3 regions of the Lentzea sp. NPDC004782 genome follow, and region 3 is predicted to be linked to each of the others. Evidence: riboswitches for the same ligand, from Rfam matches in the RefSeq annotation. Region 3 holds a riboswitch; each other region holds the start of a gene.
What was found. Region 3 has a riboswitch for cobalamin ahead of ABZV40_RS38980 (ribonucleoside-diphosphate reductase subunit alpha). Riboswitches for the same ligand answer to the same signal wherever they lie in the genome.
Positions count from the first base shown of each region.

Region 1: linked by a shared signal. The riboswitch ahead of ABZV40_RS21785 (iron ABC transporter permease) and the one ahead of ABZV40_RS38980 (ribonucleoside-diphosphate reductase subunit alpha) in region 3 are both predicted to bind cobalamin.
Region 2: linked by a shared signal. The riboswitch ahead of ABZV40_RS03510 (putative cobaltochelatase) and the one ahead of ABZV40_RS38980 (ribonucleoside-diphosphate reductase subunit alpha) in region 3 are both predicted to bind cobalamin.

Region 1 covers NZ_JBEXJN010000023.1:8,692-13,267, reverse strand. The annotation lists gene cimA (citramalate synthase) at 1-558, opposite strand, end outside; gene ABZV40_RS21795 (ABC transporter substrate-binding protein) at 761-1,741, opposite strand; gene ABZV40_RS21790 (ABC transporter ATP-binding protein) at 1,738-2,478, opposite strand; gene ABZV40_RS21785 (iron ABC transporter permease) at 2,478-3,500, opposite strand; cobalamin riboswitch at 3,533-3,670, opposite strand; gene ABZV40_RS21780 (hypothetical protein) at 3,697-4,179, shown strand; gene ABZV40_RS21775 (hypothetical protein) at 4,199-4,576, opposite strand, start outside.
Region 2 covers NZ_JBEXJN010000003.1:47,140-51,715, forward strand. The annotation lists gene ABZV40_RS03505 (beta-eliminating lyase-related protein) at 1-854, shown strand, start outside; cobalamin riboswitch at 1,076-1,216, shown strand; gene ABZV40_RS03510 (putative cobaltochelatase) at 1,256-3,157, shown strand; gene cobO (cob(I)yrinic acid a,c-diamide adenosyltransferase) at 3,170-3,784, shown strand; gene ABZV40_RS03520 (cobyrinate a,c-diamide synthase) at 3,781-4,576, shown strand, end outside.
Region 3 covers NZ_JBEXJN010000065.1:3,286-7,861, reverse strand. The annotation lists gene ABZV40_RS39005 (hypothetical protein) at 1-215, opposite strand, end outside; gene ABZV40_RS39000 (hypothetical protein) at 251-658, opposite strand; gene ABZV40_RS38995 (DUF998 domain-containing protein) at 583-1,290, opposite strand; gene ABZV40_RS38990 (LysR family transcriptional regulator ArgP) at 1,355-2,212, opposite strand; gene ABZV40_RS38985 (LysE/ArgO family amino acid transporter) at 2,312-2,860, shown strand; cobalamin riboswitch at 3,058-3,269, shown strand; gene ABZV40_RS38980 (ribonucleoside-diphosphate reductase subunit alpha) at 3,365-4,576, shown strand, end outside.

The sequences.
Region 1 (4,576 bases), on a different contig from region 3:
GCCGTTCGTGTCGCACAGCACGACGACGTCCGCGCCACCCTCCACAGCGGATTCCAGCACGCGCAGCGACGTGTCCGGCGAGAAGGCGTAGCCGTCGAAGAAGTGCTCGGCGTCGAGGAAGACGCGCCTGCCGTGATCGACGAGGAAGCGGACGGTGTCGCGCACCATCCGGAGGTTCTCGTCGGTGTCGGTGCGCAACGCCCGTTCGATGTGGCGCAGGTCCGACTTCGCGACGAGCGTCACGACCGGCGCCTGGGCGTCGAGCAAAGCCTTGACCTGCGGGTCTTCCTCGACCTTCACCCCTGCTTTGCGGGTCGCGCCGAACGCGACCAGCTTGGCGTGCTTGAGGTCCAGGTCACCGGCCGCCGCACGGGCGAAGAACTCGGTGTCCTTGGGCAGCGCGCCGGGCCAGCCGCCCTCGATGAACCCGACGCCGAGCCCGTCCAGCAGGCGCGCGACCGCGAGCTTGTCCGTGACGGAGTACGAAATGCCCTCACGTTGTGCGCCGTCGCGCAACGTCGTGTCGTAGACGTGGAACTCGTCGGTAGGGCCGGCCATCTCGGGTCATCTCCTCATCCGGGCAAACAAAAAGACCCCCCGCGGGATGCGAGAGGTCTGCGCGTCGGGTGCCAGGGGCGGCACTACCCGACGCGCTCGTCAATAATGATGGCGAGGTGCTGAGCCATGTAGCGGATGCTGCCACAGCTCAGCTCGACGTACCAAGCGCCGGGAGGAAATCTCCCACTATCTGGTCATGCGTTCACCCCTGTGACAGGTACTTCGCGAAGGCCTCGATCGAGGCCGGGTTGCGCGGCGACTCGACCAGCGCGGCGTACGGGAGGGCGAAGAAGCGCTTGTTCCTGACCGCCGGGGAGTTGCGCAGCGGCGCGAAGCCCTCCAGGAACGCCTGCTTCTGCTCAGGCGTGTGCGCCTCGCCGGACGCGTAGTCCACGATGAGCACGACGTCGGGATCGCGCTGCACGACGGTCTCCCAGTTGACCGTGGTCCAGCTGTCGTCGAGGTCGCCGAAGACGTTGTCCCCGCCCGCCTTGCCGATGACGTCCTGCGGGGCCGCGTTCCGGCCGGAGGTGAACGGCTGGTCCTGGCCGCTGTCGTAGAGGAACACCTTCGGCCGCGGCCTGCCCACCATCAACCGGCCGGCGTCGTCGATCTGCCGTTGGTAGCCCTGGATCAGCTCCTCGGCCTTCCGCTCGACGCGGAAGATCTTCCCCAGATTGCGGAGGTCCGTGTACAGCGCGTCGAGGGCGGGCATGATGCCGCGCTGCTTGCCGATGCCGTTGCGGCACGCCTCGGTGAGCTGGTAGGTGCCGATCCCGAGCTGCTTCAGCGCGTCCGGCGTGAAGCCGGTGCTCTCGCTGAACCCGTAGCTCCAGCCCGCGAACACCAGGTCCGCGTTGGCGCCCTGCACGACCTCCTTGGAGATCTTGTCCGCGAGCTTGCGGGTGCTGTCGAAGTCGGCCTTCCACGGTGAGGTGCGCAGGTCGACGGTGTTGTCGCCGTCCACGACGTACCCGGCCATGTGGTCCTTGAGGCCCAGCGCGAACATCAGCTCGGTGATGCCCGTGTCGTTGGTGACCACTTTGGACGGAACCTGGTCGAACGTGACCTGCCGACCGCAGTTGGTGATGGTCACCGGGTCGGACTTCGCGGTGTCCTGCGCGACCGTCGCGCCGCAGCCGGAGACGAGCAGCAGAGCGGCTGCGGCGAAAGCGGTTCTCAAGGGGTGACCTCCTGGTCGAACAGGAGCTGCGGAACTCCCGTGGTGGGGTGGCGGACGACGTGCGCGGTGACGTGGAAGACCTTGGCGATCAGCTCGGGCACGAGCACCTCCTCCGGCGTGCCGGACGCGACCAGGCGGCCTTCGTCGAGCACGTGGAGGCGGTCGCAGTAGGACGCGGCGAGGTTGAGGTCGTGCAGCACGGTCAGCACCGTGACGCCCAGGCCGCGGGCGAGCGCCAGCACGTCCAGCTGGTGGCGGATGTCGAGGTGGTTCGTCGGTTCGTCCAGCACGAGCACCCGCGGTTCCTGGGCGATGGCGCGGGCGATGAGCACGCGCTGGCGTTCGCCGCCGGAGAGGCTGAGGAAACTGCGGTCGGCGAGGTGCGCCACGTCCACTGTGGCCAGTGCGTCGGCGACCACGCGCCGGTCTCTGGCGGGATCGCGGTCGTGCGGCAGGCGACCCATCTCGACGACCTCGGCGACCGTGAAGTCGAACTCGACCTGCGACTCCTGGGTGAGCGCCGCGAGCTCGCGGGCGAGGTTCCGTCGCTTGTGGACGTTCTCGCCGTCGATCCGCACGGCACCGGCGTCCGGCTTCAGCGCGCGGTAGACGCACCGGAGCGTGGTCGACTTGCCGCTGCCGTTCGGGCCGACGATGCCGACGACCTCGGCCGAGGCGGTGAGCGTGATGTCCTCGACGATCCCGCGGACCGCGACGCCGGTGAGCTCGACGCGCATCAACGTCCTCCGAACACGTAGCTCTTGCGGCGTATGAGGAAGATGAAGCACGGCACGCCGATCGCGGCCGTGATGACGCCGAGCGGCAGCTCTTCCGGCGCCGCGAGCATCCGGGCGGCCACGTCGACCCAGACGAGGAACGAGGCCCCGGCAAGGGGTGCGAGCGGCAGCACCCTGCGGTGGTCCGCGCCCACGACCATGCGCGTGAGGTGCGGCAGCATGAGCCCGACGAAGCCCACCGCGCCGCTGACCGCCACCAGCACGCCGGTGATCGCCGCGGTGACGACGAACAGCCGCGTGCGGAACCGGTTGACCTCGACACCCAGCGTGGTCGCCGTCTCGTCGCCCATCGCCAGCGCGTTCAGCTGCCGCGCCCTGGTGAGCAGGTACACGATCCCGAGCACCGTCACCGAGGTGGCCACGGGCAACGACTTCCAGTCCGCTCCGCCGAGGCTGCCGAGCAACCAGAACATCGCCGCCCGCGCCGCGTCCCCGCGTGGCGCCTGGAACACCAGCAGCATCGCGACGGCCGAGAACCCGTACGCCAGCGCGGTTCCGGTCAGCACCAGCCGCAACGGTGTGAGCCCCCGGCTCGTGCGCGCGGTGAGGTAGACCAGCGCGGTGGCACCGAGTCCGGTCAGGAACGCCCCGGTCGACAACGCGTAGACGCCGAGACCGGACAACACGCCGAGCGTCGCGACCGCCGTCGCACCGACGCTCGCGCCCGACGAGATGCCGAGCACATAGGGGTCCGCGAGCGCGTTGCGGACCATCGCCTGGATCGCGACGCCGACCGTGCTCAGCCCGGCACCGACGACCGCGGCGAGCAGCACGCGCGGCAGCCGGATGTCACAGACGATGTGGTACTGCCCGGCGAGGTCCGCGGGGATCGTGCCGCCGGTGACGGCCGCCCGCAACAGGTCGACCGTGACGCTGAACGGGACGGAGACGGGGCCGAGCGCCACGCCCGCCACGACGCTGACGGCGAGCACGCCGACGAGCGCGCTGATCTTCGCGATCACTGACAGCCCTTCCCGCAGTCCACGGCAGGAGTTCCCGGTTGAAAGCCGTGTGCGGGTGTTCGGGCTCGCCCCACCGGAGTGGGACCTACCGTTGCGGGTCAGCGCCGGACTTCGACCGGTCTTCCCCCGTGCACGACGACCCCACCCTAACTCACCGGCCAGTGCACAAAACCGCGCGGAGACGCGTTCAACAGGCATGGGCGGAGGAGACAAACGGCGATTACGGCGTCAGCGTCAACTGGGCGAGCAGGACACGGGGCAGAAGAACAGCCCCGCCTTCATCGCGTTCGCCCTGCTCGTCGCCGGTTTCCAGACCGGTGGCATCTGGGCCGAGGAGATCCCGGCGGCACTTGATCGGCTCTACTGCACGCCGGAGTTCTGTCTGGCGTTGCCGCAGGCGCTGATCGGCTGGGCGATCGCGGTCGCGCCGCTGCTGGTGCTCCTCTGGCGCCGCGACGTGGCGATCTACTCCAGCGCGTTCCTGGCAGGGCTCATGGGCATGTTGCTCATCGCGTCCGACGGCAGCTGGGTGGTGCCGTCGGCGTTCTTCGGGGTGGGACTGGTGTTCGTACCGATCAGCCTCGCGATCTCCCGCCTGGCCAAGCCCGGCTGGCGTGCCGTGGCGGTGGCCGGCCAGCACTGGTTGCTGCTGGCCGGCCTCATCCTCTGGCTGGCGTGACCTCGGGCTACGAGGAGCCTCACACGCCGAAGCGGCGGAAGTACTCCAGGACGTTGGTCATCTGATGCTCGACCAAGCCGAACTTCGGAGTGTCGTGCGGTTCGAGCATCGCGAGCACGTCGACGGACTCGGTCACCTTCTCACCGGGCACGACGATCTCGGCCCGGTCACCGGGGAAGATCGACACCTTGTGACCGAGGTGCCACACGTCCCTCCTGGATCCCTTGACCAGCACCTTCCACGGCGGGCTGTACTGCTCGGGGTCCCCCAGCTCGCCGCGGATCCGGAACAGGGCGTGGAACACGGACTCACCGGTGGCCATCTTGCGGCCGAACGGGCCGTAGACCGCCATCGTGATCTCTTTCGCGGTCCGCGCCTGCCACACGACGCGACCGAC
Region 2 (4,576 bases), on a different contig from region 3:
CCCTGGAAACGCGGGTCGCGCAACTGCTCGGCACCGAGGCGGCGCTGTTCGTGCCGACCGGCACCATGGCGCAGCAGATCGCCCTGCGCTGCTGGGCCGACCGCACCCACAACCCGATCGTGGCGATGCACCCGCTGGCCCACCCCCTGCACCACGAGGACGACGCGCTGACCGTCCTGTCCGGCCTCCGCCCGATCAAGGTCGCGAACGAGCACGTGGCGGACTGCCCGGAACCGTTCGGCACGCTGCTGGTGGAGGTCCCCGACCGCGAGGCCGGCTTCGTCCTGCCGACCTGGGACGAGCTGGTGTCCGTGGTCGACGCCGCCCGCGACCGCGACGCCGTCGTGCACCTCGACGGCGCCCGTCTGTGGGAGAGCACGTACGGCCTCGGCAAGCCGTTGGAGGAGATCGCGGGCCTCTTCGACTCGATCTACGTCTCGTTCTACAAGTCGCTGGAGGGCATCTCCGGTGCGGCACTCGCCGGCACCCGGGACTTCGTCGACCAGGCCCGCGTCTGGCGGCACCGCTACGGCGGCATGCTGTTCCAGCAGTGGCCGGCGGCGCTGTCGGCCCTGCACGGCCTCGACACCGTGCTGCCCCGCCTGGGCACCTACGTCGCGCACGCCAAGGTGGTCGCCGAGGCGATGGGCCTGCCGGAGCCGCACACCCACCAGTTCGCGCTGCACCTGCCCGGCGACCCGGCCCGGCTGACCGAGGCGAGCGGGAAGTTCCTCGGGCGGTTCTGGCGGGACGGTCAGATGGCCAAGACCGAGGTCACGGTGGCGGAGCCCGCGCTGGAGTGGACGGGCGACGAGGTGCGGGAGGCGTGGGCGGAGTTCCAGAGCCTGCTCTGATGTGACATCGCGGCGGCCGTGGTGTTGTCAGGTGACCACAGACCTCGCGGAGTCCGATGCTCGTCCTCGAGCAGGACGACTCGGTCCTGGAAGCGGACGAGAAGTTGCTCTACCAGCGCGTCCGCGACCTCGGTTGCCAGGACTTCGCAGCGCTAGTGCGACTGAGAACCAGCAGCCTGCCGCGTCCGCGACGCGATGTCGCTCACCTGGCTGTTGGACCGGCAGGACCGAAATGCGACGATGCCGGGGCTGTGAGGGGAGTGCGAGGAAGCCGGTGCGAATCCGGCGCCGTCCCGCGACTGTGACCGGTTCTCGAGGAGGAGGCCGGGAGTCAGGAACTCGTCCCCCTCTTTCGACCACCGGCCACGGGCGTGGACACCCGAGGAAGGACTTCGCCGAGCATGTTCCCCTTTTCGGCTGTCGTCGGACATGACGACCTCCGGCTGGCCCTGCTGCTGAACGCCGTGCACCCCGGTATCGGCGGTGTTCTCGTGCGCGGCGAGAAGGGGACCGCGAAGTCGACGATCGTGCGTGCCCTGGCCGCGCTGCTGCCCGAGCTGGACGTCTCCGAGAACTGCCGGTTCGGCTGCGTGCCGGGCACGACGGACTGCCCGGACGCGCCGCACGACGGCAGTGAGCGCAGGCCCGCGAAACTCGTCGAGTTGCCGGTCGGTGCCACCGAGGACCGGCTGGTCGGGTCGCTCGACCTGGAGAAGGCGCTGACCGAGGGGGTGCGGGCGTTCCAGCCCGGGCTGCTGGCCGCGGCGCACCGGGGCGTGCTCTACGTCGACGAGGTCAACCTGCTGCACGACCACCTGGTCGACCTGCTGCTCGACGCGGCGGCGATGGGGCGGGCGCACGTGGAGCGCGAAGGCGTCTCGGTGTCGCACCCGTCGCAGTTCCTGCTGGTCGGCACGATGAACCCCGAGGAGGGCGAGCTGCGGCCGCAGCTGCTCGACCGGTTCGGGCTGACCGTGGCGGTGAAGGCGGCACGGGACGTCGGTGTCCGCACCGAGGTGATCCGGCGCCGGCTCGCCTACGAGGCCGACCCGGTGACGTTCGCCGCGAAGTGGGCGGACGAGGACGCGAAGCTCAAGCAGCAGATCACGCAGGCACGCGCGAACCTCCCGCGAGTGTCCCTTCCGGACGGTGAGCTGCGCAGGATCGCCGCCGTCTGCGCGGCTTTCGAGGTCGACGGCATGCGCGCGGACCTCGTCGTCGCCCGTGCCGCCACCGCCCACGCGGCCTGGCGCGGCGCGACGGAGGTGGAGGAGACCGACGTCGAGACCGCCGTCCGGCTCGCTCTGCCGCACCGTCGTCGGCGCGACCCGTTCGACGAGCCGGGCATCGAGGAGCAGCAGCTCGAAGACGCGATGCGCCAGGCCGCCGAGCACGCGGACGAGCCAGACGGCCCGGACGACGACGGCCCCGGCGGTGGTGAGCTGCCCGAACCGCAGGAAGGCCCGGCGGGCAACGGGAACGCGCCGCAGGACCGTCCGGCACCGGAACCCGCGCCGGCGTTCAAAGCACGCCTGCTGGAGGTTCCCGGAGTCGGGGAAGGCGCGCCGGGCAAGCGGTCCAGGGCCCGTGCCCGCACCGGCCGGGTCGTGCGTTCGTCCGAAGTGGACGGAAGCGGACTGCACCTGGTCGACACCCTCACGAACGCGGCGCCGCACCAGCAGGCCCGCGGCCGCAGCGGGCCCGGCCTGAAGCTGGAGGGATCCGACCTCCGCAAGGCCGTGCGGGAGGGCAAGGAGTCCAACCTCATCCTGTTCGTCGTCGACGCTTCCGGTTCGATGGCCGCACGTCAGCGGATGTCCGCGGTCAGCGGCGCGGTCGTCTCCCTGCTGCGTGACGCCTACCAGCGCCGGGACAAGGTCGGCGTGGTGACGTTCCGCGGTCAGAACGCCGAAGTGGCCCTGCCCCCGACGACGTCCGTCGACGCGGCCGCGACCAGGCTCAAGAAGATGCGCACCGGCGGCCGCACGCCGCTCGCGGACGGCATCCTCAAGGCCCACCGGGTCCTGGAGATCGAACGGCTGCGGGACCCGCGCAAGCGCCCGCTGGTCGTCCTCCTCACCGATGGCCGCGCGACGTCGTCAGGACTCGGCGGCGACCCGACCAAGGACGCGCTGAAGGCCGCGGGCCTGCTCGAACAGACCGCGGTCGTGGTCGTCGACTGCGAACAGGGCCACATCCGCCTCGGCCTCGCCCAGAAGATCGCCGAGGCGTTGCACGGCACCTGCGTCCGTCTCGACCAGCTCAGCGCCGACCACCTCGCCGGCGTCGTCCGCGCCGCATAAGGAGAAACCCCAGTGCCACAGGGACAGCCCACCGAGGTGCCGAAGGACGGCCTGACGACGCGCCAGCGCCGCAACCGGCCGTTGCTCATGCTGCACACCGGTGAGATGAAGGGGAAGTCGACGTCGGCGTTCGGCATGGCGTTGCGCGGCTGGAACCAGGGCTGGGACATCGGCGTGTTCCAGTTCGTGAAGTCCGCCAAGTGGAAGGTCGGCGAGGAGTCCGCGTTCAAGGCGCTCGGCCGGCTGCACGACGAGACCGGCGAGGGCGGCGCGGTCGAGTGGCACAAGATGGGCGAGGGCTGGTCGTGGTCCCGCAAGCAGGGCACCGAGGAAGACCACGCCGCCGCCGCGCTCGAAGGCTGGCGGGAGATCGCCCGCAGGCTGCGGGCCGAACGCCACGGCTTCTACGTGCTCGACGAGTTCACCTACCCGCTGCACTGGGGCTGGATCGACGTCGACGAGGTCGTCGACACGCTGGTCACCCGGCCCGGTCACCAGCACGTGGTGATCACCGGGCGGTACGCGCCGGAAAAGCTCGTCGAGGCCGCCGACCTCGTGGTGGAGATGACCAAGGTCAAGCACCCGATGGACGCCGGGCAGAAGGGCCAGCGGGGGATCGAGTGGTGAACAGGCTGGTCGTCGCCGCCCCGGCCTCGGGCAGCGGCAAGACCACCGTCGCGACGGGCCTCATGGCCGCGCTGCGCCGCACCGGGTCACGCGTCGCGCCGTTCAAGGTCGGCCCCGACTACATCGACCCCGGCTACCACTCGCTCGCCACCGGGCGCCCCGGCCGCAACCTGGATCCGGTGCTCGTCGGCGAGCACCGCGTCCCCGGCCTGTTCGCGCACGGCGCCAAGGGCTGCGACATCGCGGTCGTCGAAGGCGTGATGGGCCTGTTCGACGGGCGCGTCGACACCGCGGGCGTCGGCTCGACCGCCCACGTGGCCAAGCTGATCAACGCGCCGGTGCTGTTCGTCGTGGACGCGCGCGGCCAGAGCCGGTCGCTCGCGGCCCTGCTGCACGGTTTCCGCGGCTACGACCCGACGGTCCGGCTCGGCGGCGTGATCCTCAACCAGGTCGGGTCGGAACGGCACGAGCAGGTGCTCAGGTCGGCGTGCGACGAGGTCGGCCTGGACGTGCTCGGCGTGCTGCCGAGAGACCCGCAGTTCTCCTTGCCCTCAAGGCATCTAGGCCTCGTCACGGCAGCGGAGCACGGCTCGGAGGCGGTGCGGGCCGTCGACGCGATCGCCGCCGCCGTCGCCGAGCACGTCGATCTCGAAGCGGTGCGCGGGCTGGCGTCGGTGCCCGCGATGGCGGTTGCCGCGTGGGAGCCCCAGGTCGAACCGGTGACCGGAGAACCGCTGGTCGCGGTCGCGGGCGGAGCGGCGTTCACGTTCGGCTACGCCGAGCACGTCGAAA
Region 3 (4,576 bases):
CCGGCGTCGAGCCACACGGCCTGCACCAGCACGCCCGCCTGGAGGTCGAGCCCCGCCTCCGCCTGCGCCAGTGCGGCGTCCGTGGCGGCGACGGGGTCGGTGACCCGGTGGTGCGCGAAGCGGGAACGACACAGTTCGGGATGCAGTTCCACGAGGGAATCCACGGCTGCGGCCAGGCGTTCCACGCCCAGGCCGGCCCGAACCTGCACCGTCATGGCTCTCACGTTAGGAGAGCCTAACCCAGTCGGGGTCAGTAGCCGTCCCCTCCCCAGAACTGCTCCTCCAGCATGTCGGCCGTGCCCGCGAGCAGCTGGAGCGGGTCGGTGAACTCGTGGATGTCGAGGTCCGCGAGCGGCAGCGAGTGCCGGACCACGACGTGCTCCCCCATGATCGCGAGGCCGCACGCGACCGTGGACCTGCCGACCTCCTCCAGCACCTCGCGCAGGTTCACGTCCTTCGCGAGGCCGCACGGGGAGGCGATCTGCACCCATTCGTGCATCTTGTCGAGCACTTCCCGGACGATGATCACGACCTGGGTACGGCCGTCGTCATCGTCATCGTCGTCGAAGGTGAAGAGGACTCTCAGCTCCTCACCGTCGTCGTGGATGACGTCGTACTCGGCGCGGACGTATGCCGCGAGATCTCCCCAACTCGCCATGGCGCAACCCTACTGGCCGCGATCGCCCAGAGCCCGACGACGAGCACCGCGCCGACCTCCGCGGCGAGCAAGATCCTCTCGATGTAGCCCAGCGGGAACACCACCCACCACCGAACGCCGGACGTCGCCCCCATCGCAATGGCGTAGACGATCGGAAGGAACGCGACAACGCTCACCACACCGGACGCCAGGGTGAACTTCGCGTGCCTTCCCCACACGCGGTCCGTCAGCCACGGCCGCGCCAGCAGGATCACCGCGATCGGCAGGCTGACGAACGCGACCGTGCTGCCGAACCGGTGGATGCTGCCGCTGACCGCGTTGGTGCCCATCGCCCAGTTCGTCTTGGGGAACGCCACCACGAGCAGCAGGCCCGCCGACCACAGGACCAACGCGACCGAGCCACCGGACCGCCACCTCGCCAGCCCCTTGTGGACGAGTGCGGAGAGGATCGCCACCGACCCGAACGCCAGCAGCAGCACGGCGACGTCGAAGACCGGGCGGTACTCGCCCAGCGCGTACTCGCTGATCGTGCGGCGCAGCGGGCCGACGGTCAGGTCGAGCAGGCCGACCATGGCCACCGTGACGACGACGGCGAGCGAACCGCCGGTGGCGGCCAGTCGAGGAATCAGCACACAACGGTCAACGCCGACGTGCGGCCGCGCGGTTCCCGGCTTCAGGAAGCCGACAGGTCGTCCCCTACCGCAGTGCGACAGCGGCTTCCCGCGCCACCGCGCCGGCCACCGCCGTGAGGGCCGGGGAGTCGAGCTTCCACTGCTGCCAGTACAGCGGGACGTCGACGGTCCGGCCGGGCGCGAGGTCGACGAGTCCTTCCTGGAGCTGTTGCGGCGGCACCATGCCCCAGCCGAGGCCCGCCACGATCGCGCGCACGTACACCTCGGACGAGGGTATGCAGTGGCGGTGCCCGGACGCACCGCGCCCGCGGGTCAGCGTGCGCACGAACCGGTCCTGCAGGTCGTCGTTGCGGTCGAACACCACGACCGGCGCGCCGGGCAGCCACGACCTCAGCGGACCGTCCGCGTGCTGGTCCACAAAGGACGGTGTTGCCATTGCCGCGTAACGGATGCTGCCCAGCTTCCGCACCGAGCAGCCCGCGACCGGCTCGCGCGAGGACGTCACCGCGGCCATCACCAGGCCCTGGCGCAGCAACGCCGTCGTGTGGTCCTGGTCCTCGCGGTGCAGGTCGAACGAGATCCTCAGGTCCGGCGAAACCCGTTGCAGGGCGGGCAGGAACCACGTGGCGAGCGAGTCGGCGTTGACCGCGATCGGCATCCGCACGACGGCGTCCTGCCCGAGCGCCGCCTCCAGGTCCTGGTCGAGCGCGAGCAGTTGCCGGCCGTAGCGGACCAGCACCTCCCCCGACGGCGTCAGCCGCACCGGGCGCACCCGCACCAGCAGCACCCGGCCCGTCCGCTGCTCCAGCGCCTTGATCCGTTGCGAGACAGCGGAAGGCGTGACGTGCAACACGGTGGCGGCGGCGTCGAACGTGCCCGCGTCGACGACCGCGAGCAAGGTGCGCACCAGGTCGAGGTCCATCACAGCTGCTAATGATACGTAAGAATCTTTAGCTTTCCTCATCAAGGCCGCGTGCTTACCGTCGGACGCGTGACTGACCTGCTGCTCGGCTTCGGCACCATGATGACCCTGATCGTCGCGATCGGCGCGCAGAACGCTTTCGTGCTGCGCCAAGGACTTCGGCGTCAGGCCGTGCTGCCGGTCGTCGCCGTGTGCGCGCTCTCCGACGCCGTTCTGGTCGCGGTCGGTGTCGCCGGGTTCGGGGTGATCGTCGCCCGGTGGCCGCAGGTGATCACCGCGGCGGCCGTCGTCGGCGGGCTTTTCCTGACCGGGTACGGGGTTCTGGCCGCGCGCCGGGCGTTCCGGCCGTCCGCGATGAACCTCGGCTCAGCCCAGCAGGGCCGGCCCGTGCTGACCGCCATCGCACTGACGTGGCTCAACCCGCACGTCTACCTCGACACGGTGCTGCTGCTCGGCTCGATCGCGGCCGGACGGTGGCTCTTCGGGGTCGGCGCGGTGGCCGCGAGCGTCACCTGGTTCGTCGCACTCGGGTTCGGGGCCCGGTTGCTGAGCCCGTGGTTCGCGAAGCCTCGTTCGTGGCGGGTGCTGGACGGCGTGATCGCCGCCGTGATGATCACTCTCGGGGTGACCCTGATCGCCGGGTGGTGATCATCACCAGCACCGCCGTCACGGCCAGCACACCGCTCGTCACGGGTGCCGCGGCACCGGCTCCGAGGGACGCCGAAGCGAGCACCGCACTGACGAGAGCACCCGCGAGAACTTTCGGGCGATGATCATCCACGTTTCCGACCATAACCCACGACACGCGCATGTTGGGTGGTGATCCAGACCCCACCCCCACATGTAGTATCTGCCGCGCTGGTGGTTCACCGGCCCGGAGCAACGGGCCGGTGAGGCAAGAGGGAACCCGGTGGGAATCCGGGACTGCCCCGCAGCGGTGAGTGGGAACGAAAGCCGTCAACGAAGCACTGGGTCGCGAGGCCTGGGAAGCGACGGCCGGTAGGCGCGAGGAACACGCCCACGAGTCCGAAGACCTGCCACCGGTGTGCGCGCAAGCCTGCGCGCACGACACGGTGCCCCGAGGGAGGGCGGCTGTGTGCCCTCGGTGGCGCGCGCCTGCACTTCCTCCGGCTCAGCTCGCGAGGAGAGAGCGTGCCCGACCGCCTTTCAGTGGTCATTCACGAAGCGTGTGCCGACCTGCCCAACGCGTCGGCCGAGGCCGTGCTGGCCGAGACGAAGCGAAATCTCTACGACGGCATCACCGACGCCGAGCTCGCCCTGGCGCCGATCATGGCCGCCCGCACGATGGTCGAGCAGGACCCGGACTACTCGTACGTCAGCGCCCGGTTGCTGCTCGACAAGCTGCGTGCCGAGGCCTGTGGCGAGCCGCTGTCGCACGCCGAGATGACCGAGCACTACCCGTCGTACTTCACGTCGTTCGTCCGTCACGGCGTCAAGCTCGGCCAGCTCGACCCGCGCCTGGAGGACTTCGACCTGGCCCGCCTGGGTGCGGCGCTGCGCCCGGAGCGCGACCTGAACTTCCAGTTCCTGGGCCTGCAGACGCTGTACGACCGCTACTTCCTGCACCACGACGGCCGCCGCTACGAGCTGCCACAGGCGTTCTTCCTGCGAGTCGCCATGGGCCTGGCGCTCGACGAGGACGACCGCGACGCCCGCGCGATCGAGTTCTACGAGCTGCTGTCGTCGTTCGACTTCATGTGCTCGACACCGACGTTGTTCAACTCGGGCACCACACGGCCACAGCTGTCGTCGTGCTTCCTGACCACTGTGGACGACGATCTCGCCGCGATCTTCCACGGCATCAGCAACAACGCGCTGCTCAGCAAGTTCGCCGGCGGGCTCGGCAACGACTGGACGCCGGTGCGCGGGATCGGCGCGCACATCAAGGGCACCAACGGCAAGTCGCAGGGGGTGGTGCCGTTCCTCAAGGTCGCCAACGACACCGCGGTCGCGGTCAACCAAGGCGGGCGTCGCAAGGGCGCGGTGTGCGCGTACCTGGAGACCTGGCACATCGACGTCGAGGAGTTCCTCGACCTGCGCAAGAACACCGGCGACGAACGCCGTCGCACCCACGACATGAACACCGCGAACTGGGTGCCGGACGAGTTCATCCGGCGAGTCCGCGCGAACGGTCAGTGGACGCTGTTCTCGCCGGACGAGGTGCCGGACCTGCACGACGCGTTCGGTGACGACTTCGCGGTCAAGTACCGCGCGTACGAGCAGAAGGCCGACAACGGCGAGATCAAGGTCTTCCGCCGGGTGCAGGCCGTCGACCTGTGGCGGCGCATGCTGACCATGCTGTTCGAGACCGGTCACCCGTGGATCACGTTCAAGGACCCGTGC